Kordia sp. SMS9: one gene and its partner. The protein of the gene in region 1 interacts with the protein of each later gene in a pairwise test. Links are inferred from orthologs where the notes say so. Each region holds a gene or a part of one and is shown in the gene's direction. Other genes may lie near its edges. The genes, in order: KORDIASMS9_RS17930 and panC.

Region 1 (15,817 bases):
GTTTCCAATGTAGAAATTGACGAAAGTCTTACAATCGATACCATAAAATACAGGAGTGATAATCATAATCTGCAAATGCAAGAGATGATTACCTCTAAAATGGAACATTTTGGGCCAATCTTGATGGAGCTTTTTGGGGATAAGCTTAGGGATTCATTCGAAAGAATCGTTAATGATGTAAAAGATAATCCTTTGATTTTCGGTCTGACTATATTGGGAATTTTTTATGATAAACATAACAGAGAATCAATCATAATTGAAAATCTTAAGAATTATGGTTTTATAAGCCATCATTTAAATTCTTTTACCGAAATAGCTGAATTTACTAAAGGAAAATTACTTGTAAGAAAAAATAATCCAATATTAACAGAAAAAAATATAGAAACCTTTTTAGAGGTTGTCAAGGTAATTAAAGAACTATATGTGAATTTAGTTTACAAAGCACTATATGAAACGAACCAAATATTAGTTAATTCATTAAACAGTGAAGATAATTTTAAATCAAGAACTAAGTTATTTCATTATTTGTATGAAAGTGGTATTATATCAGCTAGTATGGAAGATGCGTATGTAGATTGTACTCATTGTGAACCAGGAACCTATAGAGGCGTTTTTCAATTAAAGCTAGATCCAAACAAACTAAAAAATTTGAAATGCCCAATATGTGCAAAAAAAGTAAAATATTTTGTACCCTATGATCTTCACAAGGATATTTATGAAATTATCAGAGAAAAAGATGGGTTATTACAACATGCTTTATTAAACCTCTTAAGTACAAAAGATATAGGATATAAAACAAATCAATTGTTTCTTGATGATATTGAAGTAGATTGCATTTTTGATAAACGAAAAGAAGAAAGTGTTTTTGTAGAAACAAAAATGTATAAGATCAATACAACCAAGGATAAACTAAAAAGTAAACTAAAAAAACATTTTTGTAAACTATCGGAAGATATTCATAGAATAAAAGGAGTGTCTGAGCATTCCCAAAAACTAATAATTCCAATCTTACTTGTAAATATTATAGATGAAGAGTTTTTACAAGAAGTAGAAAAAGAAATAAAAGAAATAAAAGAAGATCAAATTTCTCAATCCATTAGAATTTTAAATATCACTACATTTAGATCAGAAATGTCACTGTAACAATGCCCAAAAAAACAAAACAAAAAAACACCAAAAACAAAGCCAAGCACACCAAGCTCCTACAACGCAAACTCAATAAAGAGCGTGCGGAGAAAGAAGCTACCAAAGCAAGGCGAAAAGCAATTGTGCAAAAAGCCAACGAAGCGAAAAAGAGTGACGATTGTTGATTGTTGATTGACGATTGTAGATTGTAAAAGTATTTTCGAATAATGAATAATGAATAATGAATAATGAATAACGAATAACGAATAACGAATAACGAATAACGAATAAACTACGCGACCAATAACTGCCACACTGAGCACTCTCATTGAGCGGAGTCGAAATGAACAGCCAAACTACTTTTTAATAAATTTTAGGGTTTCGCTTGCAGTATCGGATTTAATTTCCAAAAAGTAAAATCCACTAGACAAATCATTTACATCCAATTCATAGTTTGGTGTGTAGGTGTTGAGCTGCTTTTGTACAAGCAATCTACCATTCAAATCATACACGAAAATAGTATTGATGTTCTTTTTGGAATTGATCGTTAAAGTATTACGTGTAGGATTAGGATAAATGGTTACTGTATTGGCTTCAAACTCATCAACAGATAAAAGGTTTACAATTTCTGTCGTAGCAGTATTGGTGATGATCGGAGGATTAAAGTCAAAGTAAATAGCAGCCGTTGCATTGAAAATATCTCCTAAGACTACATCGTTTTTTGGTTTTATCTTAAAGGTAATATAGCCATGCGAATTCGGTTCGTCTGTAGTATTATCTGGTAAATAAATACCATCAAAAATGAACTCTATATTGTTGCCATTCGTAATCTCGACACGTCCAGAATGGCTTAGGCTTTGCAATTGCATGGTGGGCCAGTCCAATTTGTCATCTAGTATATGTTCAACTCTAATATTTATAGCGCTTGCGGTTCCTGTGTTTTGAAAGCGGATAATATAATGGAGGTATTTGTCGATGTCTTCCACTAAAATTTCATCACCTTCAAGTACACGAATGTCATTAGGGTCGTACGAACCTATAAGAGTTTGTCGCAAACTGAATATATTATCGCCAGGAGTTTCGTCTCCCGATATTGGATGTATGGTAGCAGTAGATAAGAGTATTTCGCCTATGTTTGTCGTAGGAGGCGGAAATACATTAAATGCTGCATCGATGGTTCTTGTTTCAAACGGATTTAAATTTGTAAAATTAAAAGTTAAGGTATTGGCGGTTTGTGAAGCCACAGTTTCACTAGCACTTAAAAATTGCGTTTTAGAATCGTCAAATTCAAAAGTAATATGTCCACTTAATTGCGTAGTGCCAACATTATTGTACACAATTTGATACGTGGTGTTAAAGCCAGGTCGTGGATCATCAATAGATGGATATATTGTAACATTCAAATCGTTATGCATTCCTGTAGGTGCTATACAAAAGTCTACAGTATCTGTGTTTCCTACGCCTATAAAATTTGATGTTGCTGATGCAGGAGTTACCGTATAATAATTAGATAGTGGCGATACTATGGAAGTAGTATAATTACCTGAATCTGGAAATAATTGATATACACCATTGGTATTCGAAAACGTAGCTAAACTTGTAGTTCCGTCTGTGGTTTCAACCAATATATTCCCCATTGGAAGATCAGTAGCATCACAACCATTGAAATTTACATCCATTGCAATCGTTCCGTTGATTTCATTGGCAACAACACCTACATTTCTATGCCAAGCTATTTTATCATCATCTTGTGATGCTGAAAGTACATCCATATCGCCATCACCATCAAGATCAGCAGCATATACCGATCGTACATTGTTTGTATTCGTAGCAATATCTTGTTGCGAACCAAAAGTACCTTGTCCATCTATATTTTCAAACCAAATTACGGAATCATCGAATATAGTACCAACCAATACATCACCATCACCATCACCATCTAGATCTGTAACATGAATTGAGCGTAGCCCACCTAACGTTGTTGTGATTGCCTGTTGACTTCCAAAAGTAGCTTGCCCATCTGTATTTTCGTACCAAACGATGCTTCCACCTTGAAATCCCGCTAGTACATCCATATCACCATCTCCATCCACATCAGCAGCATACACTGAGGAAGGATTAGTTATGTTAGTACTGATGATTTGTTCTGCACTAAACGTACCTTGTCCATCTGTATTTTCATACCAAGCTATTTTATCATCAACATACGATGCTGAAAGTACATCCATATCACCGTCACCATCCAAATCCGCTGGATATACCGATTGTGCATTATCTGCGTTGGCACTGATGATTTGTTCCGCACTAAACGTACCTTGTCCATCTGTATTTTCATACCAAGCTATTTTATCATCTGATCCAGAAGCGGAAAGTACATCCATATCACCATCGCCATCTAAATCTATTGCAAACACTTTATTTGCACCATTTGCATTTGTAGTAATGATTTGTTGCGGACCAAAGGAGCCTTGTCCATCTGTGTTTTCGTACCAAGCTATTTTATTATCATTGTTGGATGCTGAAAGCAGATCCAAATCACCATCACCATCCAAATCACTTGCATATACCGATCGTACTCTATCTGCATTTGTGGTAATAATTTGTTGTGAACCAAAAGTACCTTGTCCATCTGTGTTTTCATACCAAGCCACTTTGTCATCAAATTCAGAAGCCGTGACGATATCCATATCACCATCGCCATCTAAGTCATTCGCATACACACAACTTGGGAAATTTATTAATGGAGCTATACTTTTTCGACTACCAAAAGTTCCTTGTCCATCTATGTTTTCGTACGAATTTATAACGTCTACCCCAGAAGTTGCCGTAAGCATATCCAAATCGCCATCACCATCTATGTCAGCAGGAGAAAACGAATACGTTCCTGATGAAAATCCTATTAATACTTGTCGATTCCCAAAAGTACCTTGTCCATCTGTATTTTCATGCCAAGAAATCACTCTATCACCGCCACTATTTGGTGTAGCTGAAAGTACATCCATATCGCCATCTCCATCTAGGTCGGTTGAAAATACCCAACGTGTTCCAAACGCTGTCCCTATAACTTGTATACTTCCAAAAGTACCTTGACCATCGGTATTCTCATACCAAGCCAAATTATTAGTGTTATTAGAAGCAGAAATCACATCTAAATCTCCATCGCCATCTATATCACTAGCATAAGTCGATAAGGGATTCGTTGCCGTTGTTGAGATGGTTTGTTGTGGACCAAAAGTACCTTGTCCATCAGTGTTTTCATGCCAAGACACTCTATTATCACCCGTAGATGTTACAAGAATATCTACATCTCCGTCACCATCTAGGTCGGCAAGATGTGCATTAGCTACTCCCCAAGCAGCGGATGAGATCACTTGCGCGTTCCCAAAAGTACCTTGCCCATCTGTATTTTCGTACCAAGCTATTCTGTTACTATCAGAAACTGCAGTAGCGATATCTATATCGCCATCTCCATCTATATCACTTGTATATACCTTACCTCCATTAAATAACAACGTATCTATTATTTGTTCTGGTCCAAACGTGCCTTGCCCATCTGTATTTTCGTGCCAAACTATTCTGCCATTTTGATACCCTGCTAGTACATCCATGTCACCATCTCCATCCAAATCATTTGCATGAAGCTTTGGGTTTCCAAATGCAGAACCAGATATATTTATTGGAGTGCTATAGTTACCTTGTCCATCTATATTTCTATGCCAAACTATATTAAAACCATTATCAGCCGCGGATAGTATATCCATATCTCCGTCACCGTCAATATCAACAGCGTGAACTTCGTCAATATAATAAGATATGGATTCAAAAATAATGTTTTCCTCAAATGCAATTTGTGCATATCCATAATTGCACATGAATAATAGGGTAAGGAATTGTAATTTATATTTCATAGCTGTTTTATGATTTTAACATGTTGAGTGTCTTTTGGTTTCGACACATTTTTAGTCTCATTTTATTATAAAGGAACTTTTACAAGTACTTTAGTGAAAAATATTTTTTAGGGGAATACTCTAAATGTAAATAATTAATTTTAAAAAAGCTTGATGAGCTTATATTTTTCATGTTATTCAAGTCATTTATTTTTTTAGTTAATAGTTATAAAATATCAATTCAACATTGAATAGGAGTTGAGTAATTTTCAAATTTAAGAGTTTAGTCTATGAAAAAAAAAATGAGTACATATATTAACCAGTAACCTGCAACAAAAGATTTATGATTGTAGATTTACGATTTTTGATTTAAAAAGTATCTTTACAAAGAACAAAGAACAAAGAACAAAGAACAAAGAACAAAGAACAAAGAACAAAGAACAAACAACCGACAACGGAGCAAAGCGACTATCCGATAACAACTGAAGCAAAGTGTAAAATATAAAACTCAAAATACTAACTGAAAAATTAATTTTCCAGCAACCAGCAACCAGCAACCAGCAACCAGCAACCAGCAACAAAAGATTAACGATTAACGATTGACGATTTTTGATTTACGATTGTAGATTGTAAAAGTATTTTCGAATAACAAACAACAAACAACAAACAACCCAACATCTAACACCCACAACCGCAACACTGAGTGGAGTCGAAGTGCAAACAATTCATAACTTCTAAATCAAGTAAATCTACGCTTTTCCTAAAAAAAACATTTAGTTACATTTGATACACAAATTATTTAAAAACTAATTCATTATGAGCAATCCAATTCAAGGTCTTTTAAATCAAATCATTCAAGGGCAGTTACCGAAAATTAATTCTGAAATTCAAGGAGTCATTAAGAGCAATCATTTAGATCCATGGGGGCAAGTAGCACATGGAAATGATACGCTCGGTTCCATTAATTTAGGTATTTGTCATGCTTCAGTTGTAGCGAGTTATAACATCCAAAACATGACTGGGTTAAGCTCTTTTAATATTCATCAGTTAGAAATTACATCTGTTCAACAAGGAATAAACCCAAATGAGTTAGTAGGAACGGTAAACATGATTGCATCATTAAGTAGTAATATTTCGAGCCATTTAGGTGGTAGTTTACAAGCTAGATGTGGTTTTTTACATCCTAGAGTTGGAATTGGCGGTAGCGCTAGTGTAAGTGGAGTAACAGCTGCTGCAACTGGAACTTTTTCTGCCAGTGTTGATGGAAGTAAAGTATGCCTAAATACTATTGCGCTTAGTGCTGCATCAGTTAATTATGGAAATGTAGATGTATCAATTGGTGGGTTAGGAATCTTTAATAAATTTATAGGAGTATTAACTGATATGATTTCTGGATTGTTTAAAGGACAAATACGCGGAGCAATCTCCAGTGCCATAACACCAATTATTAATAGGGAATTAGATAATGTAATGCCTCAATGTGAGAGTTTATAGCTGTTTAATTCTGTACTTTGATTTACAAAAAAGTTTCTCACCTGAGAAACTTTTTTTGTTTCATGGTCAAGACCAAAAGGTGAAAATTATAAATGTTAACTGCTAAATTTCAAATTAAAAAGTATTTTTGAATAACACTTCGAGAGGCTTAGTGTAAACAGATTACCAAATAAACGAATAAACAGCTAACGAAGTTTAGTAGTGTATAAGTTTAGACTATGAAATAAATATAAAGTAAATAACTCAACTGACAACGGAGCAAAGCGACCAACCGACAACAACTGAAGCAAAGTGTAAAATATAAAACTCAAAATACTAACTGAAAAATTAATTTTCCAGCAACCAGCAACCAGCAACCAGCAACCAGCAACCAGCAACCAGCAACCAGCAACAAAAGATTAACGATTAACGATTTTTGATTAACGATTGTTGATTGTAAAAGTATTTTCGAATAACGAATAACGAATAACGAATAACGAATAACGAATAACGAATAACGAACAACAAACAACCGACAACCGACAACCATGGAACAAATCGACATCCTAGACGAACACGGAAAACCCACAGGCGAAATCCTTCCCAAACGAGAAGTACATCGCCATGGACATTTTCATGCGTCCACACATTTGTGGTTGTATACCAAAACGGGAAAAGTCGTGTTGCAATTACGTGCGGCGATAAAACCGAATTTTCCAAACTGTTGGGACGTTTCTGTAGCGGGACATATCAGTGCAGGAGAAACAGCGTTGCAAACCGCTGTCCGTGAAGCAGCAGAAGAACTCGGAATTAATGTACAAGCTTCGGATTTACAACAAATAGGACAGTTCCGAATCGACTACCAACATGCAGAAGACTACCGCGATCGCGAATTCATCACCATCTTTGCTTGTGAAATAGAAGACAAGCCTTTACAAGCAACACTCCAAGAAGAAGAAGTTGCGGATGTAACACTCATTCCTTTAGCACACCTAGAAGCAGAATTAACAGATTCAGAACTTGCTAAGAAATACGTTCCGTTCAACAAAGCGTATGCAAAAGAGGTGTTTGCGAAGTTGAATGAATTGTTTTTTTAGTATTTAGATTTTAGAATTGAGTAGTTAGTATTGAGTATTGAGTATTGAGAAGTTTCAAAGAAAAAATCAATAACAGCAACGTCACTGGAGGAAGCAGGACGTGGCAGTCTGTGTATCATAGTACAATATGTTTTTTGAAGTAACAGATTACCACGTCGCTATTGCTCCTCGTAATGACGGATTCAATGGGTTTCTGAGTTTATAAGTTTATCAGCTTACGTTTTGAAGTGCTGTCAGTGTTGAGATTACGGAGCCGTCAGCTCGAGTGATTTTCTGTCATTGAGCGTAGACGAAATGAAGAAAATCGTATCGAGAACAGCTTTGAAATTCCAAGTACATCTCGATACAAATTTGCTGTGTAAATCCACTCGATGTGACGATTGTACTAATAAAGATGTAGAAGCTTTTTGAAACGCCTTTGCGAGACATTGTCACGGCAATTTGTGACTTCAAATAGCAATTGTGTTTTACAATATACAGATTACTACGTCGCTATTGCTCCTCGTAATGACGGATTCAATGGGTTTCTGAGTTTATAAGTTTAACAGTTTACGTTTTGAAGCAAAAAGGTAGTTTTTAACCTTACAAACAACAAACAACAAACAACAAACAACAAACAACAAACAACAAGCCTAAAAGTGCGTTAGCATGGTCTAACTTCTAAAAGCAAAGCGCGTCCAAACTACATCATCCCTGAAAAGAAAATTGCATTCATCAACAATTTATTTGTTCCATACCAAAATGCTCTAAAGTTGGTGTTGTCCGTAAAAGCAATCACGCGTCCGCCGCCCATTGTAGAGGTTTGAAAAGGAACAGTATTTTTCAAATGCTCCAAATTTTCTTCAGAAATATAACCGCTTAATAAAGGCGATTCTGTATACTGAATTGGATTGTTGTAACTTTTCTCATGCGGATTCACAAAAATAGTCGTGTTGCGAAACATTGGCAATTCATTATTTAAATAGCCAAAATTAATTGGATGCGAACGGTCAATCTTGGTATTAAAAATAGCACCACCAATTACTTGTGCGCCGTTATGATCTCTGCGTTGTGCAAATGAAACATTTTTTGCGTCAATCTCCGTTTTCTTAATATCGAGCTTCATGAAATTGTTGGAGTTCAAATACCGAACTGAATTTCTATACGCAATCAACGTTCCGCCATTTTTTACCCAATCTTTAAGTTTGTTGGTGATGTCTTTTTGTAGTGAATATACATTCGGCAAAATAATATGTGTATATTTTGACAAATCCATATACCCAAAATTACGTGCATCTAGCTTGGTCAGCGGAATTTCATAACGCTGATCGAACAAATGCCAAATTTCACCCGCATCATACGAAGTAACATTTTCACCAATAATCATGGCAACTTTTGGTTGAATGATCGCTTCAAAATTATTACTTCCCAAATCAATGCCTTCGGTCAAACCAGAAGAAACTGCCGTAATGTTGAGGTGACTTTCTTTTGCAATTGTTCGTAAAAATGTACGCATTTCTTGCAAATTCAACTTCTGATTCTGCACAGGCACCATAATCGTTCCATAATCATACGTCACGCCTTCCAAAGTAAAAGGTTGCATCGCTACTTTGGCACGCAAACCTTTTGCTTTAATTTTTGCCAAGGCTTTTGGCGAATAGTATTCGTTCCATTCAAATAAAAAGGCATAGTTTCCAGTTCCTTGCAAGGTTCCTGTGGGTGCTTTTAAGTCGTTAATTTCACTTCCTGCATTGTTCAAAGAAGACAATTCATCATACGAAACATTGAACGCCAATGGAAACGTCCATGCAGAAATATCGTAAAATAAACTGTCTTGAAACTGTGTGCGCTTCTCAAAAATGGCATTAATCAAACGGTGTTGACGTTGATTTTTTGGTACAATATAACTTGTACCTTTCTTGTATTTGGTATCATTTACAGAAAAATCATTCTGTATTTCGTGTACTTTAATTTGGTGACGCTTTAAAATTTCGGCTAAATGATATGCTTTTGCCGCGTCTTTCTCATCCCCAAAAATATAGGCTTTTGCGTTTGTTCGCGCCGCTTCTTTTCTTGCATTTCCATAGAATTGACTTTGATATCGTAGAATAGTCGTGCGCATATTTTTGGCAGCTTCGAGCGTAGACAATGCCGCTGTGAATTGATTTCGAATGGCAAACGGAAAGGTGATGACACCATTTTCACTCTCCTGAATGTGTCCGCGGGCACTTCCTTGCTCAAATAAGATTCCGATACTTCCGTTAATGTCTGGGAATGTAGAGCCTTTTCCATAATAAAAATCGTCAAAACTCTCTTCGGTATAGTATAAAGAACCAATTTTGTCAAAGGCTTTTGCATGATAGGTTGCAATTTCTTTGGTTAAATCTTGATTCATTTGTGGCGTTAGTGGATGCGTACGTGATGGAATTCCAGGTTGAAAGAAGAAGGTAGAATTTGAGCCCATTTCGTGGTGATCTGTCAAAATGTTTGGCATCCAATTGTGAAAGGTTTCAATACGCGCTCTCGATTCTGGCAATTGTACAGGCAACCAATCACGGTTCATATCAAACCAATAGTGATTTGTACGTCCGCGCGGCCAAGATTCGTCAAACTCTCTGTCTTGCGGATCGCTGATTAAATGTTTGCTTTTGTGCATGTTTACCCAACCTGCAAAACGTTGCAACCCATCAGGATTAAATGATGGATCTAAAAGAATTACGGTATTATTGAGTAAGTTATAAATTTGATCGCCTTCGGCAGCAGCCAAATAATAGGCGAGTGCCAATGCTGCATTACTACCACTAGCTTCATTTCCGTGAATGGAAAATCCTTGATATACCACGATTGGCATGTTGGACACATCTTTATTTTGTCCGTTACTTTCCGTCAGTGAGAGATGTTCTTTGCGGATATTTTCGATATTTTGATGATTTGCAGGCGCAGTCACTGTCAATAGTAAAATAGGACGATCTTCAAACGTTTTTCCGCGATCTTCTATCGTAATTCGATCCGAACTAGCCGCCAACGTTTTCATGTACATCACCAACTTGTCATGCGTTACATGCCATTTTCCTACTTCGTGACCAATTACACTTTCAGGTGTTGGAATCTCTTTATTATACGTAACATCTTGTGGTAAATAATACGAGAGTGAAATTTTTTCTTGTGCATTCATCATAAAAAAGCTCATGAAAAACACAGAAAGGATTAGGTTGGAAAATCGAAACATTTGTTTTTTTTTGGATTGGTTTAAAACACAAAAATCAACTATTTGTTGCCCAATTCAAAACGGTTACACTGTATTTAACAAAAATATGCTTTGAAATTATATGGTTTTCAGTTGTGAGTTGATTTCGTTTGCTTTTTTAATGATGGATTCAATAAATTCTATCAGCGATTAATATATAGTTAAAGTCAATCGTTATGTAGGCTAGTTTAATCTTCTTTTAAGTTTCGAGAAGTTTAGTTAGCCTGAAATTTTAAGAATAAATTTCTTTATTTTTTCTTTAGACATATTTTTAACTTTTGCTTTGTTCTTACTGTAAAAATTTGAAAAATAAAAATCGGTCCATTCTGCGTCTTCAGATGCATTCAGCATTATCATTACAAAGCTTTCATCATCGTATTGAAACACATATAATCCTGTAGAATTGTAAAACACTGCTCTTTGTAATTCTTCGCTTGCCTCTTTTTGGTATGTGTATGTTCCTGGTATGCATTGCTTACATGCAGCTATTAATAATAGTTTGGCATTATTATGCTGCCCATATTCAAAAATTTTGGTATTGGCACCTCGCTCTGCTTCCAATACATAATAAGTTCCGTTTATTTTATCAGTTGGTACAGCACTTTGAGAATACAATTGAAGTGAAAAAAGAAGTAAACTACTGTATATTAGGATCGTTTTCATGAATAAATTTTTAAGATTAGTAATGCGATGGGTATATAGAAATGTGGTAAGAATTGCCTTGACGGATGGTGTGTAGTATGTTTCATCTAAAAACCAACTCGCCAAACCAATTTTAGGAACTGGTTTGGCAATGATTTTTATTTAATTTTTGATAAATTTTTTAGTCAAGACATTACGGTTCAAACTAATTATTTTTATGAGATAGATCCCCGAATTTAGATTTGAAATGTTAATAGTAGTCGTTTTTGCTTCTACTACTTTCTCACCTAATAGTGTGTAAATTTCTATTGTCTCAATTTGTTGATTTGATTCTATGTATAAATTATTTTTTGCAGGATTGGGATAGATTTTAATTTTATTGTTACTATTAAAATCATCTACACTCAAACTACTACAATCGGCACTGTAATTGGCAGAAGCATCTTTAAACCAACTAGAAGACGGAGGCGTAAAACCAGTATCAATTTGTATACAACTGAGAGCAGTATTGTTTGTAAAATCGGCTAATGTAATTGCCACATTGTTGCCATTAGCTACGTTTACGGATGCTAAATTGGAGTTGTCGTAAGCTTCAACTTCGCCTAATCCAGAATTATTTGATAAATCTAAATCCGTGATTGCTGAATTGTCAATACTAATTCTGAATAGATTAGCATTAGCACTAAAATCTATGGTTTGTAAACTTGGATTCCCTGTCGTGAAAAAGCTATCTAAACTAGGATTTGCACTTAAATCAATGGATGACAAGTTATTCTCTCCTATTGAAAGAGTTGCTAATAACGTATTTTGGCTAACATCTAAAGTCGTAAGGTTATTTGCAGCAACATCTAGGGTTTCTAAAGCAGTATTTTGGCTTATATCTATACTTGTTAAAGCATTATTTCTTATACTCAAAAAAGTCAATGCCGTATTGTTTGAAACGTCTATTGCGGTTACTAATGATTGTCCGTCTAATAATATATAAGGTGTACTGGTAAAAGCTTCAATTCCTGTTACATTACTGATGCCATTGGCAACATTACTATTAAGAATTAAATGTCCTGTGTATGCAGATGCTTCTGCGCATTGTATTTCACCATCACCATTGGTATCAATGACACTGATATTAGCCCCAGTTATGGTACTTCCATGATTTAGTAATGCAGTTTTGAAAATAGGATCAGGGATGTTTACAACACAGGTTGGCACATAGGTATAGATGGTATTGTTTGTTCTATCTGATATGTATAACGTATTACCAACTTGTCTTACATCTGTTGGCAAACTCAAACCTGTCGCTACTGTTTGTGGTGTATCGTTAACAATCGTTTTTGATACCGTTTTTAGAACTCCAGGACTGCGGTCTGTATAATAAATTAAGTTATTAACGATTTCTAAACCATGCGGATCATTCCCTAAATTAGTATTTAAAGTACTTACTGGATACGCGGGATTGGAGGTGTCAATATGTAATAATAAACCAGCACGTGTGATTATGTAAATTATGTCACCTTCGTTTAGTATTCCAGAGATTATTTCGTTGCCTAATGCTGCGACAGCATTAAAACTATCTGTAGCACTATCATACAAAAGTAATTCTTTTGGACCGCCACCACCACCTATAGTTTCGGCTGTTATATACATGTCTGTTCCGTTAACAATGGTTATATAATCTGGGTTTCTACCATTTAGATTGTTTCCTAAAAAAGACTGTGTGAAATTGTTTGTGTCCCAGCTTATCACGAAATCTGAGTTCTCATCGGTAAAGTAAATAATATCATTCTCCACTACGAAACCGTCGGCAAACCCTGTACTTGCACCAACAACAGCATTGTCAGTGTTTTGTGGAAGAGAATTCCAAACTCTAATTTCAGCGTTTAATCGTGCATACAGCAATCCATTACTTTCTTGTAACGATCTTGGCGGCGTAGGTAAATTATCAAATGTTGTGACTTGTGACCAAGAAATAAAATTGGTGACTAGTAAAATGAGAAGTAATTTAGTTTTCATAATAAATTTATATGTTACTCGATAATCGAGATTTAAAATGCTCCGACACTTGCGTCGAAATGTTTAAACAGTTTTTATTGAATGCTTCGTGGGCTTGCCTTGAAGTGTTTGACTTTGAGACAAATATCTCAGAGTAAAGAGCGTTTTTATTGAGTTTTTTTCTGAAAGTGATGTAGATTTTTCTATACCTGTTATTTCTTTATAAATTGTTTGGTAATACTGCCTTTTTCAGAATTAATTTTAATAAAATACATACCTGATTTTAGTTGTGACACATCAATCGTTGTTGGTGAATCTCCAATCATTATTTCCTTTCCTAAAACAGAGAAAATACTAAAGGATTTTATGGTAGTGTCAGCCGTCACATGTAATTGATCAATAACAGGGTTTGGAAAAACGGTAAGCTTAGTAGTGTCGAAATCGTTTATACTTAGCGTATTATCGACAATAGCATACAATTCTCCTGCGCCGGGTGCATAAAAAACTTGATTTCCTATGACTTCAACAGCGCGCGGAAAATCTACAAATGTATTCCCAGACGGCGGTATGGTTGCCAAAGTAGTTACGGCATTCGTAGTTCTGTTTAAACGCTTTATTTTGGCACCTTGAAAAGTACCGTAGTGAATGTAGTTTGCAGAAACTTCTATGGCTACAATTTCATCTATATCAGTATGTACAATCTGCGGTGTGGCTGTGGCACTAGTTAAGTCGATAGCATATAGGTTTGTATTATCGCTGGTGGTATAATACAAGGTATCGTTAAGCACTTCAGCATCCCATAAGACACTAGGTATGTTTAAGGTTTGTAATGGTAAGAATAATTCTAAAGTAGTACTATTACCAATGTTAGAAGCATAAATAAAGTTATTTTGATAAAATACATGGTTGTGAATACCCGTAACTGGTAGCCCAGAGACAATAGTAGGTGTCGTTGGTAAGGCTTGATTCAAATCTATATCATAAAAATCGATGTTTGATAATCCACCATTAACTCGAAGTATATTTTGATTAAGTGCAAGATTTGCTACTCCTGGAGACGAACCTATAAATACTTCTTGAGCACTTACAGAAGACTGAGTCGTATTTAACGATAAAATAGCTTTTCTAAGAGGAAATGTCCCAGTGTTTGAATACGCTCCAACACTTACGTATAGAGTTGAACCAGATGTAATAATATCCCTAACCTGACCGTTATTACCATTAGCACCAGGGATTGTATAGTAAACCTGTTGTGCTGTAACTGAAAGAGTTAAAAATAGTTTTAGTAAAAGTAATTTTGTTTTCATTGTGAATTATTTTAAAAATTTGATGCAACAAAAATGCCTCTGTTACAAGGCATTCTGGAAGTATTCTTTCTGAAAGTGGTATATTTTTTTCTGAATAAGTATAGGTTACAAATCCTTAAAAGCTGTGTTGATTATATGCATGCTTTTATCGGTCATGATGACTAGTGTTTAGCATACAATTTTTCATACTTTTTATAAAGTATTCCTCTAATTTAAACTTACGGTTCGTATTATGTGTGAATTCTGAGACTTCAACACCACTTCTGAGGCTTATCATTTTATTGTTACATAATATTCTACTATTCTCAAACCGACGAAAATTCCAAAAGCAATGATAAGTTTTGCAAAAAATTTTGCTTTCGGTTGTTGAGTTCTATGTGTTTCTAATAATGTTTTTATACTTCGGATTAACTTTTCTCTATTCAGCCACAAAATAATCAAGATGAGTACTTGATAAAGAATGGCAGCTTTCAAAGCACCAACATGAACTCCGAAGTAAATGTCTTGAAAAATAACATTGATTAATATACTAGATATCAACAAACATCCAAGAAGGCGTGTTTTTTTTATAAGAATGAGAATTCCGCCAACTACTTCAAAAACTCCCAATGTAATAGCAAATGGTTGGGAATACCCGTAAAAAGCCCACATTAATTCAAATCCGGTCATTTCAGATACCGTTTTGTCAATTTCGGCAGCTCCTTCAAATTGAAATAATTTGGCACAACCATAAATTAACATTGCAAGTACAACAACCCAACTTATTGCATTTTCAAATATTTCAATTTTATCTTTTTGGTTGAAATTCATTTTTTAGTTGTTTTTTGTTTGGAGATATAACAAATAATTAATTGATTGTTGCCGAAGAGCCACATGAACTATTTGCACTGTAAAATTGATACGCTTTTGCGCCTTTTTTATCGCTAAAAAAGTAATACAAATCGCTTCTACAATCAGCATTAGCTTGTCCTCCTGCATTGATTTTAGTATTGCTAAAGTTGTCTATTGAGGAACTAATCCATACAGTGGTTTTTTTGTTGTTTGTAACGCTTAATGAAGTTCCTGCATTAA
Region 2 (15,732 bases), 3.4 Mb from region 1 along the record:
CAATGAAATCTTTGTAAGCATTGTAATACGCACTTACATCTACGGCAATATTGTCATATACAATTCCACGGTATCCTACTTCAAACGCAGATACTTGTTCTGGTTTTACAAATTCTACATTTGCACGCTCTAACACTGAAACATCACCTGTTGCTCCAAATCTTTGAAATGAAGCTAATGTAAAGGAGTTGTTGTATGCATCATTTCCTGAAAGCGTTACGGTTCTGTCTAAACCAAATGCTTCTAACGCTGCTGGGAAGTTGTTTGTGATTGGTCGTGTTGTGTAACGATCTAAGTTATCTGGAGCAGATCCTACCAAGATAGCATTTCCAACATCTAAACCAATGTACTGATCTTGTGTAGTTGGATTACGGAAACCTGTTTGGAAAGAAGCTCTAAAGTTGTGTTTTTTAGCTTCGTCTGGCGAAAATACTAAGGACAATCTTGGCGAGAAGTTTCCATCAAAGTTTTGTGCTTTGTCATAACGAATAGAACCTGTAAACTTCATTTTATCTTCCATGAATTTCTTTTGTACTTGTAAGTACGCTCCGTATTCATCGTAACGAATAGGACCATCAACATCTGTAAAGATAGTTCCTTGAGAATCTAGTACATATTCACGGAATGATCCACCAACTTGAATGTCAGCCACATCAATTAAGTGTGAGAAATTATAGTTTACATCAGCATGATATAGTTTTGTATTATCAATAAATCGAGAACCTGTTAGTAAGTCTCCATCTGCGGTTACAGAATTTAATGCATTTTTAAATCCTGGTGTTCCAGGCACTAAACGACCAGTATCTGCAACGCCTCTTGCAAATGCATGTGCAATTGTTGGATCACCTGGCGTTACTCCAGGAACACCTCCTGTAATAGCTCCTAAATATCCTGTAGCATATTCGGTAAACCATTGCTGATCTGATTTCCATCTTCTGTTTACGTTGATCGCTGTAAAACGTGTATCATACGAATCACCCGCTTTTTCAGCAGTTACATATCCTCTGATAAAGAAATTGTTGTTTCTAATTTCTAATTTATGCTGTTGCATGAAGAAGTTTTTGATAGAATATCTGTTGGCTCCTTGATAGATTGTATTTCCTCGACCAATTTTTGAATTCCAAATTACAGTAAAGTCGTTTGCCCAAGGCTTGTAATGTAAGGCTAAATCTGCTTTTACACTTTCTGCATCATAATCCATTAAGTCACGCTCTTCATATCCTGTTCTAGAGATTCTTTCAGAACCAAAAGTTCCTGTTGGCGTTCCTGCTATCGCATCAAAATCTAACGTAGTATCAACCTCATCTCCGTAGATATTTAATCCATTATATCCTGGATTTGATCTATCACCTGTAAGAGCGTCACCGGTGGCAGCATCATAATTTGTATAGTCGGTAGCAAACCACTCTGTACCGTTTAGGAAAGAGAAAGATGCTTTTACTGCTAATTTATCGCTAAATGCATGTGCCGCTCTAAACCCAAAGTCAACAAAAATATTGTCTCCTGCATTGCTAGAAGAAGTCATTCCTGATTTTGCATAAAATGTAATTCCTTGGTGTTCGTATGGATCTTTACTACGCATAAACATGATACCGTTGAAGGCATTTGCTCCATATAAAGCAGAAGATGCTCCTGGTAGTAATTCTACCGTATCTACATCTAATTCAGACATTCCTAATAAATTTCCAAGAGCGAAGTTTAGGGCTGGAGAAGAGTTATCCATTCCGTCTACCAATTGCATAAATCTAGTATTGGCAAATGTTGCAAAACCTCTAGTGTTTACCGATTTGAACGTTAAACTGTTTGTGTTAATATCGACACCTTTTAAGTTTTCTAAGGCATCGTAGTACGTTGGAGCAGACGAGTTTCTAATAGCTCTTGCATCCATACGTTCTATCGTTACAGGGGATTCTCTAATCCGTTCTGGCGTTCTAGAAGCTGAAATAACGATTTCGTCCAATTCTGATCCTTCATTCAGGACAATAGTAACGTCTTCGTTGTTTTTGGTAATTTCTACGGTGGCATCTTGAAAACCGATGCTACTCGCTGTAATTTTAAAAGGTGGCTCTTGATCGACTTTTAATTTAAATTTTCCGTCAAAATCAGTACTTGTTCCTGTAGAAGCTCCTACTACAACAATGTTTACACCGGGGATTGGCATGTTATTGCCGTCCACAACTTTTCCACTAACATTGGTTTGCGCAAATAACCCTGCACAAACCAACATAGCTAAAATTGATAGATATGCTCTCATAAGTCTTTTGGTTTAGTTATTATGAGAACAATATACGCTTTTTTACGATATTCATAAAAAAAGCGATCATATTTTAAAGTTATTCTACTGTGACGGATTTTGCTAGGTTTCGCGGCTGATCCACGTTGCAATCGCGCATAACCGCAATATAATATGACAGTAATTGTAAAGGAATTGTTGTTAAAAGCGGCGTAAGCAACTCTAAAGTTTCAGGAATTTCAATTACGTAATCTGCAATTTTCTTGATGCTTTTATCACCCTGCATTACAACTGCAATAATTTTTCCTTTTCTTGATTTTATTTCTTGAATGTTACTAACCACTTTTTCGTAGTGTCCTTTTCGAGTAGCAATGACAACTACTGGCATTTGCTCATCAATTAATGCAATAGGTCCGTGCTTCATTTCTGCTGCTGGATAACCTTCTGCATGAATATAGGATATTTCTTTAAGTTTTAACGCGCCTTCTAACGCTACTGGGAAGTTATACCCACGACCTAAATATAAGAAGTTGGTAGCATCTTTGTAGATGTTAGAGATGGTTTTTACATGATTATCAGATTTAAGTGTTTTTTCCACTTTGGCAGGAATAGCGTCCATTTCTGATAAGTAGGTATGAAACTCTGATGTTGAGATGGTTCCTTTTTTCTGCGCTAATTTTAATGCAATCAACGTCAATACCGTAATTTGTGTGGTAAATGCTTTGGTAGAAGCGACTCCAATTTCTGGGCCTGCGTGTGTGTACGCACCTGCATGTGTTTCTCTTGAAATTGAGGAACCTACCACATTACAAACTCCAAATACAAAAGCACCTTTACTTTTTGCCAATTTGATAGCTGCCATAGTATCTGCCGTTTCTCCAGATTGAGAAATTGCAATAACCACATCATTTTCAGTAATCACAGGATTTCTGTATCTAAACTCTGAAGCATATTCTACTTCAACAGGAATTCTTGTTAGGTTTTCAAACACATATTCTGCTACTAAACCTGCGTGCCATGATGTTCCGCAAGCAACAATGATAATTCTGTTTGCATTTAAAAACTTTTCAATGTTATCATCAACTCCAGCCATTCTAATAATGCCTTCATTTGCCAACATTCTTCCTCTGAAGGTATCCAAAATTGCTCTTGGTTGTTCGTATATTTCTTTGAGCATGAAGTGGTCGTATCCACCTTTTTCAATTTGCTCTAAGTTGAGTTGTAATTCTTGAACGTACGGATCTACTAAAGAATCGTCTTTTATTTTACGAACTTTTACTTTTTTACCTCTACGCACAATTGCCATTTCTTCATCTTCCAAATAAATCGCATTGTTGGTATATTCAATAAAAGGAGTGGCATCAGAAGCAATGAAAAATTCTTCGTCTCCAATTCCAATGACTAACGGACTTCCCAAGCGTGCTACTACTATTTCGTCTGGTTTTTTTTGATCAAACACCGCAATTGCATACGCTCCAACGACTTGATTTAATGCGATTTGCACTGCTTTTCCAAGCTTTACATCTTCATTTTTCTTTACATCTTCAATCAAATTTACCAATACTTCTGTATCCGTATCTGAATGAAATGTATAGCCCCTATTGATTAATTCTTGCTTTAATGGCTCGTAATTTTCAATGATTCCGTTGTGAATGATTACCAATTCACCCGAATTTGAATAATGAGGATGTGAATTTATATCGTTTGGTTCTCCATGAGTTGCCCAACGCGTATGTCCGATAGCTAACGATCCATCTATTGAAATTTCTTCTTTGACACGATTTTCTAAATCAACTACTTTTCCTTTGGTTTTGGATAGCTTGATGTTTTTACCATCGTATATTGCGACACCTGCACTGTCATAGCCTCTGTACTCCAGTCTTTTTAATCCTTTCAGCACCACAGGATATGCTTCTCTGTGACCTATATAACCTACGATTCCGCACATAGTTTCTTCTTAATTATTGATATTAATTGCTTTCTGGTATTGTGTAAAAAATTTCCAGCCTTAATCTTTTGTCTTCTGGTACCGCTGGCGTGCTTCCATACAATACGGTTCCAAACGGATGCATGACAGAGATAATTGGGACAAATTCCTCTTCTGTTGTACTTGTTTTTATTTCAGCCGGACCTATAAAGTTTAAGTCTATATGGGATGATACCACCAATCCGAGTTTCACATTGGATGAATCTTTTCGAATAAGGTTGTTCATATGTTCTGTAACCCTAATTTTGTATTGTGTTGCTTCTCCTTCATCATCACGTTCCAAGATACCACCGTATATTCCTTTTGATAATGATGGAGATGCAGCATTTACAGTTTCATCTTCAAAATAATCAAACAACGGGAAATTGTCAGTCATATTGTATAAATAAATACGTTGTGGATCTTCCGCACCTTCAACCTGTTCGTTATTATTTACATAAAACACTAAATTAGCATCGTTGATCAACCAACCGTTTTCTCTAATTTCTTCCAACTGATCAGCAACACCATTGTTATCATTATCAGGGCCGAAAAGCTCAATGACTGCCATAGAACCTTCGCCACCTTTTAAATACAAGTTATCTTCCGTTGCTGTTACATCCTGTGTAAATGTAGGCGTGCTAAATGAATTTATGATATTTGCGGATGATAAGCTTAGGTTAAATTTCGCTTTTTCAGTTTCAACCGTATCGTCAGAATCGTCTGTATTTCCTTGCGTATCAACTTTCTGATAGGTATAGTTAACTTCAATAGTAGCATTTTGAAGATCTAATAATTGTAATGCTTCCGTGTTTTCAGTAGTAATATGAATACCTCTAAATAAGTCTTCTGCCCTAAATACATTATTATTGGATAGCTTTATGCTTCCTTCATTGTCCACAATTCTCTCCTGAAAGAAAGCTGCGTCTAACGGCACACGAATTCGTGGCGATAATGTTTCTTCTATCACTGGATCGCCATTTTCGTCTAAAACTGCTGCTCCGTTAACATCGGTTTCTTCTATCTCTATTTGATTAAGATTTATTTGGAAAGCCGTATTTTCATAAAGTGTTTGTCCAACACGGTTTGAAAAATCTTCATCCGAATAATAAATTTGTGGCAAACCATCTTCATCAATGGCTCTTAAAAAATACGTGAGTTCTTGAACGCGTAATGTAAAAGTCTGTTCTAGATTTCCGTAAAGAGAATCTACCTCAACTTCCGTTTCTCCGTCGTCATTAATGGTGCTTGTACTGAAGTATGGAATGTTCAACCAAACTTCCGTCACCGTTTCCATTTCCTCTGTATCTGTTAAATCTTCGTCCTCTTCTGCTTGACTAAAATCACCAAACTCAGGATCGCCTGCAAATAAACTTGCTTGTATCGTTAAGCTTGAAAACGTAGTTCCATATACAGGATCTACATTTTTACCCAATTGATACACGGGTAATGCGTTTGCTTGCACTGCTCCAATACGTTTGTTGTATGCACGTACTTCGGAATCTGCAAACAAATCTGTTGTAAAATTATTATTTTCAATAATTTCGTCTCCAACAGTTCTAAACTCATCATCACAAGCTACAAAGCCTAGTACCAATAAAAGTACAACTAAGCCACCTGTAAGTGTCTTTTTAAATTTGTTCATAAGTGTAATTTGTTAACCTTAATTTAAAACTTTTGTGTTGTAAAAATCTGTGTAGGCATCTGCAAATTCTTCTCTGTTTTTATATTCAAGAACTGGCTTTTCAAGACCGGTGAGATATTCTTGAACATCCGCAGGAATTTCCTCAGATGCAATTACTACGGCATCCGAATGATCCACAGCAACTTTTAGAAGGTTAGAGTAGTTTGGTTCAGCAAGTATTTCTACAGCGCCATCTCCAATATTATCAAATTTGATTTTATTGAGCATTTCTGCATCTAAAGTTCCGTCAAATTCTTGTTTGTAAACAGAAGTAACAATTTTACTATCTGTAAACAATGGTTCGTCTTTGTAATATTTACGTAAGTATAAAGGCAATAAAGAAGCCATCCAACCGTGAACGTGAATGATGTCTGGTGCCCAATTTAATTTCTTTACAGTTTCAATCACACCTTTTGCAAAGAAAATAGCGCGTTCGTCATTGTCTGGAAAAAGATTTCCTTCTTCATCTGTAAACGTAGCTTTGCGTTTAAAGTATTCTTCATTGTCAATAAAATATACTTGTATTCTTTCTTTAGGTATAGAAGCTACCTTGATAATCAATGGCATATCCATATCATTGATTACTAAATTCATTCCCGATAAACGAATTACTTCATGCAATTGATGTCTTCTCTCATTAATATTTCCAAAACGTGGCATAAATATCCTAATTTGCCCACCTTTGCTATTAACCATTTTTGGTGCTTCAAACGACATGGAGGAGATTTCAGTCTCTGGCAAATATGGTACTACTTCAGATGAAACGTATAAGACTCTTTTATTATTCATAAAAATACTTTTCCTTTAATAATTCAGCGTAAAACATGCAAAATTACAAAAATTATGCAGATTAACAGTAATATATTAAGTTTGCAAGCTGTTAATTTTTTCAAAATGACTACATTCTACACCCAAAATACACTAAAAAATTATGTCCAAACAGAGAAATCTGCTGGAAAAACTATTGGATTTGTTCCCACAATGGGCGCATTGCACAAAGGACATTTATCCTTGGTAAGGAACGCTATGACTGATAATGATATTGTATGTGTAAGTGTTTTTGTGAATCCTACGCAGTTTGACAACGCCACCGATTTAGAAAAATATCCACGTACCTTAGAAGCCGATGTAGAATTATTAAAAACTTTAGGAAAAAACATTTTTATATACGCTCCTAGCATAAAAGACATCTACGAAACGGACGTTGAAGCAGAAAAATTTAGTTTTGACGGTTTGGAGTTTGAAATGGAAGGAAAATTCAGAACAGGACATTTTGACGGTGTTGGCACCATTGTAAAAAGACTGCTTGAAATTGTGACGCCACACAAAGCGTATTTCGGCGAAAAAGATTTTCAACAATTAATGATCATCAAAAAACTCGTTTCCAAATACAAGATTCCTGTAGAAATTATTGGTTGCAGCATATTCCGTGAAGCTTCTGGCTTGGCAATGAGTTCTCGAAATGAACGTCTTTCTGACGAAGCAAGAAAAGAAAGCGCTTTCATCTACAAAACGCTTTTAGAAGCCCAAAAAAAGTTTGGCACAAAAAGTGCTATGAAAGTAAAGGAATGGGTTCAGAAACAGTTCAATAAGCATCCGTTACTTACACTGGAGTATGTTGAAATTGCCAACATCAAAAACTTGAAAACTGTCAAACGCAAATCTAAAAACGAAACGTATCGCATCTTCATTGCTGCTTTTATTGAAGACATTCGACTAATAGACAATGTAGCATTGAATTAAAAACTTTAAAATCATTAACTTTGCCCCATGCAAATACACGTAGTAAAATCAAAAATACATAGAGTAAAAGTCACAGGAGCTGATTTAAACTATATTGGAAGCATCACTATTGATGAAGACCTTATGGACGCTGCAAATATTATTCAAGGAGAAAAAGTTCAAATTGTAAATAATAACAATGGCGAACGCCTTGAAACCTATGCAATTCCAGGTCCTAGAGGAAGTGGAGAAATTACCCTAAATGGCGCAGCAGCACGAAAAGTAGCCAAAGGAGATGTCCTTATTTTAATTACCTATGCCATGATGGACATTGAAAAGGCGAAAAAATTTAAACCTGCATTAGTATTCCCAAACGAAGCTGACAACACACTTACCTAATTGAAAATAAAAACATCTAAAATATTAAAAATACTACTCCCATTACTATTGGGAGTTTTTTTAGTTTGGTATTCTTTGTCCAAAACACCACTAGAAGAACTGATAGAACATTTTAAAAAAGCAGATTATACGTGGGTGTTTTTGGGTGTTTTCTGTGGAATATTAAGTCACCTTTCTCGAGCCTATCGCTGGCGATTTATGCTAGAACCTTTAGGCTACAAACCGAAATATGGAAACAGCATCATGGCAGTTTTTGTGGCGTATTTGGCAAACTTAGGCATTCCACGATCAGGAGAAGCTTTGCGCGCATTAACACTGACAAACTATGAGGACATTCCGTTTGAAAAAGGATTTGGAACCATTGTCGCCGAACGTGTTGCCGACTTAATTGTATTGCTGTTCGTCATTGGAATTACACTTTTTATGCAGTTTGATTTTATCTGGGATTTACTCATGAAAAAACTCGATCCCACAAAAATCACATTACTGCTCATTGCTGCAATTGTTGGCGGAATAACTTTGATCATTTTTATCAGAAGAGCCAAAAAAGGCATCGCACTCAAAATAAAAAACTTTATCATTGGCGTGTTTGAAGGTGCTACAAGCATTCTAAAAATGAAACGCAAATGGGCATTTATATTCCACACGCTCTTTATTTGGGCAATGTACATCCTAATGTTTTATATCACCATGCTTTCGGTAGAAGATTTACACGGCAACGTTCCTTTAGGTGCTGTTTTAATAGCGTTCATCGCAGGAAGTTTCAGTATTGCTGTCACCAATGGCGGAACAGGTGCATATCCGTTGGCAATTGCAGCAGCTTTTTCACTATTTTACATAGAACGAACTCCTAGTGAAGCATTCGGTTGGATCATGTGGGCTTCGCAAACCTTGATGATTATAATTTTAGGCGGATTATCTTTTCTGTATTTGCCTATTTTTAATCGCAAAAAAAATCTTTAACTTGTGAACCCAAACCAACCTATCCACAACATGAAAAAGTATCTCATGCTATGTTTTGCGTTTGTATGTTTTTCCACCATCCATGCGCAAACTACTCTTGAAAAAATAAAATCCAAAAAACTAAATGAAACCCGCGATGTACAATTGTATGTTCCAGAAGATTATTCTGACGACAAAGTATATCCAATTATTGTAGTGTTAGATGCACATTATCTGTTTGAAAGTGTCGTTGCCAACTCAAAATATTACAGCTATTGGGACGAAATGCCAGAATGTATTGTGGTTGGTATCAATCAAAACAAAACAGAAGATCGAGCAAATGAATGCGCCTACAATGATGCTAGTGGCTTGCCAGAAAAAAAAGCATCTCAATTTTTTGAATTTATCGGAATGGAATTAATTCCGTTCATCGAAAAAAATTACAATACTGCTAATTTTAAAATGGTGGTGGGACATGATCTCACAGCAAATTTTATAAATTATTACTTGTTCAAAGAAGTGCCATTGTTTGATGCGTATATCAATCTCAGTCCCTATTTTGCTCCAAAAATGGAAGATCGAATCGTGAAACGCTTGGAAGAATTTGAAACGAAAAAATTCTACTACTTAGCCACTTCTGATGAAGACACTAAAAAAGAAGCCAAACGAATCAGAGGTTTCAACGAATCGCTCAAAACGCTCAAAACGCTCAAAAACGAAAACATTTTTTACTATTACGATGACTTTACAGAAGCCAATCACAACTCGTTAGCGGTTCAGGCAATTCCAAGAGCAATGAGTAAAATATTTACAATCTATCGTCCGATAAGCGTTAAAGAATACAAAGAAAAAATCGTCACGCTAAAAACATCTCCATACTTGTATTTAATGGACAAATACAAAACAATTAAAGACCTTTTCGGATTTGAAAAGCGCGTGACTGTAAACGATTTTATGGCAATTTATGCGGCTGTTCGAAAAGCAAAAAACAATGAAGATTTAGAACTTTTAGCCAAACTAGGCAAAAAAGAATATCCTGATACTGCACTATTTCATTTTTTTATGGGCGAATATTATGAAAAAATTGGAAAGCCAAAAAAAGCATTACGCATGTATCAAAATGGTTTTAGTATGAGTCCAATAGATTTCATCACGAAAGATTTAATGCTCGACAAAGCAGACAAACTTAAACAAGACTTCGGTTGGTAATATGGCAAAAGTAAAAACGACCTTTTTCTGTCAAAACTGTGGCACACAATTTTCAAAATGGCAAGGACAATGTTCTTCCTGCAAACAATGGAATACGATTGTGGAAGAAGTCATTCAAAAAGAAGTAAAAGCCAATTGGCAACAACAAGAAAAAGGGCGTACTACACGTGTTGCAAAACCAACATTGGTTCACGAAATAAGTTCGGCTACTGAAAAACGCTTACCAACGACCGATCAAGAACTGGACAGAGTTCTTGGTGGCGGCATTGTACCTGGATCGTTAATTTTGCTCGGTGGCGAACCTGGCATTGGAAAAAGCACCTTGTTGCTTCAAATTTCCTTAAAATTGCCCTATAAAACCTTGTATGTTTCTGGTGAGGAAAGTCAGAAACAAATAAAAATGCGTGCCGAACGCATCAGTCAAAAAAGCTCCAATTGTTTTGTGTTGACCGAAACCAAAACACAAAATATCTTCAAGCAAATTGCAGAAGTCAAACCTGATATTGTCGTCATTGATTCCATTCAAACCTTACATTCAGACTATATTGAATCGTCTGCGGGAAGCATTTCACAAATCCGAGAATGTACTACGGAATTGATCAAATTTGCCAAAGAAAGTGGCATTCCTGTATTTTTGATCGGACACATTACAAAAGATGGAAATATTGCGGGACCTAAAATTTTGGAACACATGGTCGATACGGTTTTACAGTTTGAAGGCGATCGAAATCATGTCTATCGAATTTTACGTTCACTAAAAAATCGTTTCGGTTCTACCTCCGAATTGGGAATTTACGAAATGCTCTCCGATGGTTTGCGCGAAGTCAGCAATCCGTCCGAAATCCTCATTTCACAAAATGCTGATGAACTCAGCGGAACCGCCATTGCAGCTACTTTGGAAGGTGCACGACCGTTAATGATCGAAATTCAAGCGTTGGTGAGTACAGCTGTATACGGAACGCCGCAAAGAAGCACCACAGGCTACAATGCCAAACGTTTGAATATGTTGTTGGCCGTGTTGGAAAAACGCGCAGGTTTTAAATTGGCCGCAAAAGATGTTTTTCTAAATATTACAGGCGGAATCAGTATTGATGACACTGCGATTGATTTAGCCGTGATTGCTGCCATTCTTTCTAGCAATGAAGATGAAGAAATTTCGAAAACCAATTGTTTTGCTGCGGAAATCGGATTGGCAGGGGAAATTCGTCCCGTCAATCGAATTGATCAACGTATTTTAGAAGCTGAAAAACTAGGGTTTACCACATTTTTTGCTTCCAAACACAATAAAATCTCCTTGAAAAACACCAAAATAAACATCGTACTCATCTCAAGAATTGAAGATTTGGTAGCAAACTTATTTTAGAAAAATACTGCATTAAAGCTATTGCGAGTCTGAGACTCGCAATAACGTTTGAAATTTTAATTATACTTTGGAATTCTAAGCAGCAGGATTTGGAATTTCATTATGAATTTCGTTGATCGCATCCAAAATTTCTTGTGACAATACTACATCAATACTGGCAATATTTTCTTTAAGTTGCTCCATTTTACTGGCTCCAATAATATTTCCTGTCACAAATGGTTGTTGGTTGATAAACGCTAAGGACATTTGCGCCAAACTCAAACCGTGTTTTTGTGCTAAATCGTAATATTTTTGCGTAGCTTTTGTTGCTTCTTCGCCGCTGTAACGTGCAAATCTTGGAAATAACGTTAAACGTGCATCTTTGGGCAATTTTCCACCCAAGTATTTTCCTGAAAGTACACCAAAAGCCATCGGAGAATACGCCAACAAGCCAACGCCTTCTTGCATCGCGATCTCGGACAAGCCAGAATCAAAACTTCTGCATAATAACGAATATGCATTTTGAATCGTGACCATACGTGGCAATCCTTTTTTGGATTCTTCCAAATAGCGCATGGTTCCCCACGGTGTTTCATTGGAGATTCCTACTTGACGAATTTTCCCTTCTTTGATCAATTCGTCCAAAGTAGCTAAACTTTCATGAAAATTGTATTCCCACGGATCATTTGGATTGTGATTGTAAATTCGTTCTCCAAATGTGTTTGTAGTTCGCTCCGGCCAATGCAATTGGTATAAATCTATATAATCGGTTTGTAAGCGTTGCAAACTTTTTTCTACCGCATCTTTAATAGCTGCTGGTTTGAAACCTGTTGTACGAATGTGCGCTGTATAATCACCTGGACCAGCAATTTTTGTTGCCAACACCACTTTATCACGATTTCCTGATTTTTTAAACCAAGTTCCGATAATGCGTTCTGTTTCTGCGTAGGTTTCTGCGGTTGCGGGCACAGGATACAATTCGGCAGTGTCAAAAAAGTTCACACCTTGTGCAAAAGCGTAATCCATTTGTTCATGACCTTCGGCTTCGGTGTTTTGATTTCCCCAAGTCATGGTTCCTAAGCAGATTTTGCTGACTTCAATATCCGTATGTGGAATTTTTGAGTATTTCATTTTCTTTTTTTTGTTTTTTGTTTCACAGCGCTTCTCGATACAAAATTTCTTTGAAATTTCACTCGAAGTGACGTTTGGTTGTTATTTTTCTTTTTCGGTTTTTTTAATTTTCTTTTTTTGTTTGATGTGCATTAAGGATTGAGCTATTGTTGGAGCTCTTTTGTAAAGTGGATTCCTGCCTACGCAGGAATGACAGTTTACAAAAAGCGACTAGCGAAAGCCTGACCTCCATTTTTCTTGGAGGAAATGCCCAAATTATTATTTTCATTTTACCATATTGACTTCCGATAGATTTCCGCCTTCATCTCGACTGCGCTCGATGTGACACGCGAAATGCAAAATTAAGCTTCTATTTCGACCAAAATTGGACAGTGATCAGAGTGTTTTGCTTCGGGTAAAATGGTAGCTCTTGTAATATTGTCTTTTAACGGTTCGCTCACCATGTTGTAATCAATACGCCAGCCTTTGTTGTTGTTTCGAGCGTTTGCGCGATAACTCCACCAACTATAGTGATGCGGTTCTTTGTTTAAGTGACGAAACGAATCAATGAATCCGCTGTCGATAAAACTTCCAATCCACGCGCGTTCTTCGGGTAAAAACCCTGAAACACCTTTCATTTTTGGGTTGTGAATGTCTATTTCTTCATGGCAAATATTGTAATCGCCACACACGACTAAGTTTGGAATTTCGTTGCGCAAATTCGTCAAATATTCTTTGATTTCGTCCATGTATTGAAATTTGAAGCTGAGTCGCGCATCGTTAGTTCCCGATGGCAAATACATGCTCATGATGGAAATGTTATCATAATCGACACGCAAGTTGCGTCCTTCAAAATCCATCGTTTCAATGCCCGTTCCGTATTCCACATGATTGGGTTCTTCTTTACACAAAATTGCCACGCCGCTGTAGCCTTTTTTTTGTGCGCTAAACCAATAATGATAGTTGTAACCAGCTTCTTCAAAAGCTTCCAAATCGAGTTGTTCTTTTTGTGCTTTTGTTTCTTGAATACAAACTACATCAGGATTGGCTTGTTGCAGCCATTCGAGGAATCCTTTTTTGATAGCAGCACGAATTCCGTTTACGTTGTAAGAGATAATTTTCACACTTGTATTTCTTTATTTTATGAAGTTGAAAATTCGTCAAATCGCATCAAGTTCGGTTTCTCTTAACAGTAAACAATCACTTGTGTGAGATTCTGGATCAAGTCCAAAATGACGCCTCTTCAGACTTTTTATTGTATTTGTACTATTCTTTGTGATAAGAAGCAAGGAAAAAACTATTCCTCTTCGTTATCAGTGAGTCTTCGTTCTAGTTCGGCTTGAAATTCTTCCATGACAGGTTTTACCGTACTTTCTGGAAGATCCGCAATGCGAATGTACATTAAACCATCAACCGCATTATTGAACAACGGATCTACGTTGAACGCAATGACTTTTGCATTTTGCTTTACATATTTTTTGATCAGTACTGGCATACGCAAACTTCCTGGTTCTATTTCGTCAATGATTTTATCGAACTTGTTTAAATCAGCTTCCGTTTCATCGAAAATAAAGTCTTTGTCAGCATCTTTCAGTTTGACTTTGAATTCTTTTTTAGGGTGAATGTATTGCGCAATGTATGGATCGTAGTAATGCGATTTCATAAACTCAATCATCAATGATTTGGAGAAGTTTGAAAACTTGTTACTGATACTTACGCCACCAATAAGATATTTGTGTTCTGGATGACGCAAGGTTGTGTGTACAATTCCTTTCCACAATAAAAATAATGGCATTGGTTTTTGCTGATATTCTTTGATGATGAATGCGCGTCCCATTTCAATGGATTGACTCATCATTTTGTGTAATTCTGGTTCAAAACGGAATAAGTCTTGCAGATAAAAACCATCAATACCGTAGTTTGCATAAATCTGACTTCCTAAGCCCATTCGGTATGCACCTGCAAGTTTTTTTGCTACGCTATCCCACAAAAACATGTGATGATAGTAGTAGTCAAATTTATCTAAATCAATCGCTTTGTTGGTTCCTTCCCCAATTTCACGAAACGTAATTTCACGAAGTCTTCCCATTTCGCGTAATACATTCGGTATTTCGGAAGCTTCTGCTAAAAATACTTGATAGTTTTTACTCGTGAGCAAATGGTGTTTTTTAGATAGACTTTCAACTTCTTTTTGAATGACTTCCGCAGAAACTGGCGTAATAATTTGCTTTGGTGATTTTGGAATTTTTAAAGATGTTGGTACTTTACTCAACAAGTTTTGCTTTTCATACGTGTTGGATAACATGTATGTTTTTTTGCGAAGAAACTCTGTAAAATCTGCCAAGCTCTCATGTTCATTTTGTGCTTTTACGGAAATTGGCTTTCCAATTCGCACTTTAATGACTCTATTTTTTTGAGTTAATAGTTCTGATGGCAATTTTGCTGTTCTGAACGTGTCACTAATTCTTGCAAGTCTGTAAAAGAAGCGACTATTTTTTGCGTGAAAGTAGATTGGTACGACAGGAACTTTGGCTTTTTGCACCAATTTCATGGCAGCTTCTTCCCAAGGTTTGTCTACAATTAATTTCCCGTCTTTATAGGTTGAAACTTCTCCTGCTGGAAAAATACCTAATGGTTTTCCTTCGCGCAAGTGCATGATAGATTGTTTGAAACCTGCCAAACTTGATTTGACGCCTTTGTGATCTTCAAAAGGATTCACAGGCATTACGTAGGGTTTTAATGGATCTACGCGATGTAATAGGAAATTTGCAATGATTTTGTAGTCTGGCCGTTGCTCTACCATAAGTTTTAGCAACAAAATTCCGTCAATTCCACCAAGTGGATGATTGGAAATGGTTACATACGCACCATCTTTGGGAAGACGTTTCAAATCTTCCTCTGGAATTTCAAATTTAATCTTATACTCATCTAATAGCGCATTTAGAAATTCTAAATCATCAAGATGTTTATGTTTGTCATAAATTTTGTTCACATCAGATATGCGCAATACTTTCATCAAAACCCAACCTACGAAGGTTCCGATAAAGCCATATTTATCTAATTTGACAGCTTTTGCAACTTCTTTAGCAGTTACCAATCCCATATATTTACTTTAAGGCGAATTA

The links.
Region 2: the proteins of KORDIASMS9_RS17930 (region 1) and panC interact in binary tests that used the Escherichia coli proteins (3 or more experiments, as listed by UniProt). The link is inferred for Kordia sp. SMS9 from one-to-one orthologs.

Annotation. Positions count from the first base shown.
Region 1 is NZ_CP031153.1:4,216,812-4,232,628, reverse strand. Bases 5,952-8,807 are described here. They hold KORDIASMS9_RS17930 (NUDIX domain-containing protein), read left to right. Parts: upstream 5,952-7,033; coding sequence 7,034-7,582; downstream 7,583-8,807. Other genes in these bases: KORDIASMS9_RS17925 (M14 family metallopeptidase), read right to left, coding at 8,265-8,807; KORDIASMS9_RS17935 (hypothetical protein), read left to right, coding at 5,952-6,506. Also shown: KORDIASMS9_RS17950 (hypothetical protein), read left to right, coding at 1-1,143; KORDIASMS9_RS23750 (hypothetical protein), read left to right, coding at 1,146-1,310; KORDIASMS9_RS17940 (T9SS type A sorting domain-containing protein), read right to left, coding at 1,482-5,033; more of KORDIASMS9_RS17935, read left to right, coding at 5,829-5,951; more of KORDIASMS9_RS17925, read right to left, coding at 8,808-10,790; KORDIASMS9_RS17920 (hypothetical protein), read right to left, coding at 11,028-11,471; KORDIASMS9_RS17915 (T9SS type A sorting domain-containing protein), read right to left, coding at 11,613-13,460; KORDIASMS9_RS17910 (T9SS type A sorting domain-containing protein), read right to left, coding at 13,652-14,746; KORDIASMS9_RS17905 (MauE/DoxX family redox-associated membrane protein), read right to left, coding at 15,020-15,556; KORDIASMS9_RS17900 (hypothetical protein), read right to left, coding at 15,594-15,817.
Region 2 is NZ_CP031153.1:769,509-785,240, forward strand. Bases 5,931-8,701 are described here. They hold panC (pantoate--beta-alanine ligase), read left to right. Parts: upstream 5,931-6,777; coding sequence 6,778-7,626; downstream 7,627-8,701. Other genes in these bases: KORDIASMS9_RS03535 (glycogen/starch synthase), read right to left, coding at 5,931-6,672; panD (aspartate 1-decarboxylase), read left to right, coding at 7,654-8,004; KORDIASMS9_RS03550 (YbhN family protein), read left to right, coding at 8,005-8,701. Also shown: KORDIASMS9_RS03520 (TonB-dependent receptor domain-containing protein), read right to left, coding at 1-2,254; glmS (glutamine--fructose-6-phosphate transaminase (isomerizing)), read right to left, coding at 2,334-4,181; KORDIASMS9_RS03530 (DUF4270 domain-containing protein), read right to left, coding at 4,204-5,844; more of KORDIASMS9_RS03535, read right to left, coding at 5,863-5,930; more of KORDIASMS9_RS03550, read left to right, coding at 8,702-8,967; KORDIASMS9_RS03555 (alpha/beta hydrolase), read left to right, coding at 8,998-10,155; DNA repair protein RadA, read left to right, coding at 10,157-11,518; KORDIASMS9_RS03565 (NADP(H)-dependent aldo-keto reductase), read right to left, coding at 11,594-12,628; KORDIASMS9_RS03570 (exodeoxyribonuclease III), read right to left, coding at 12,970-13,731; KORDIASMS9_RS03575 (GNAT family N-acyltransferase), read right to left, coding at 13,905-15,710. UniProt on the Escherichia coli protein: Catalyzes the condensation of pantoate with beta-alanine in an ATP-dependent reaction via a pantoyl-adenylate intermediate.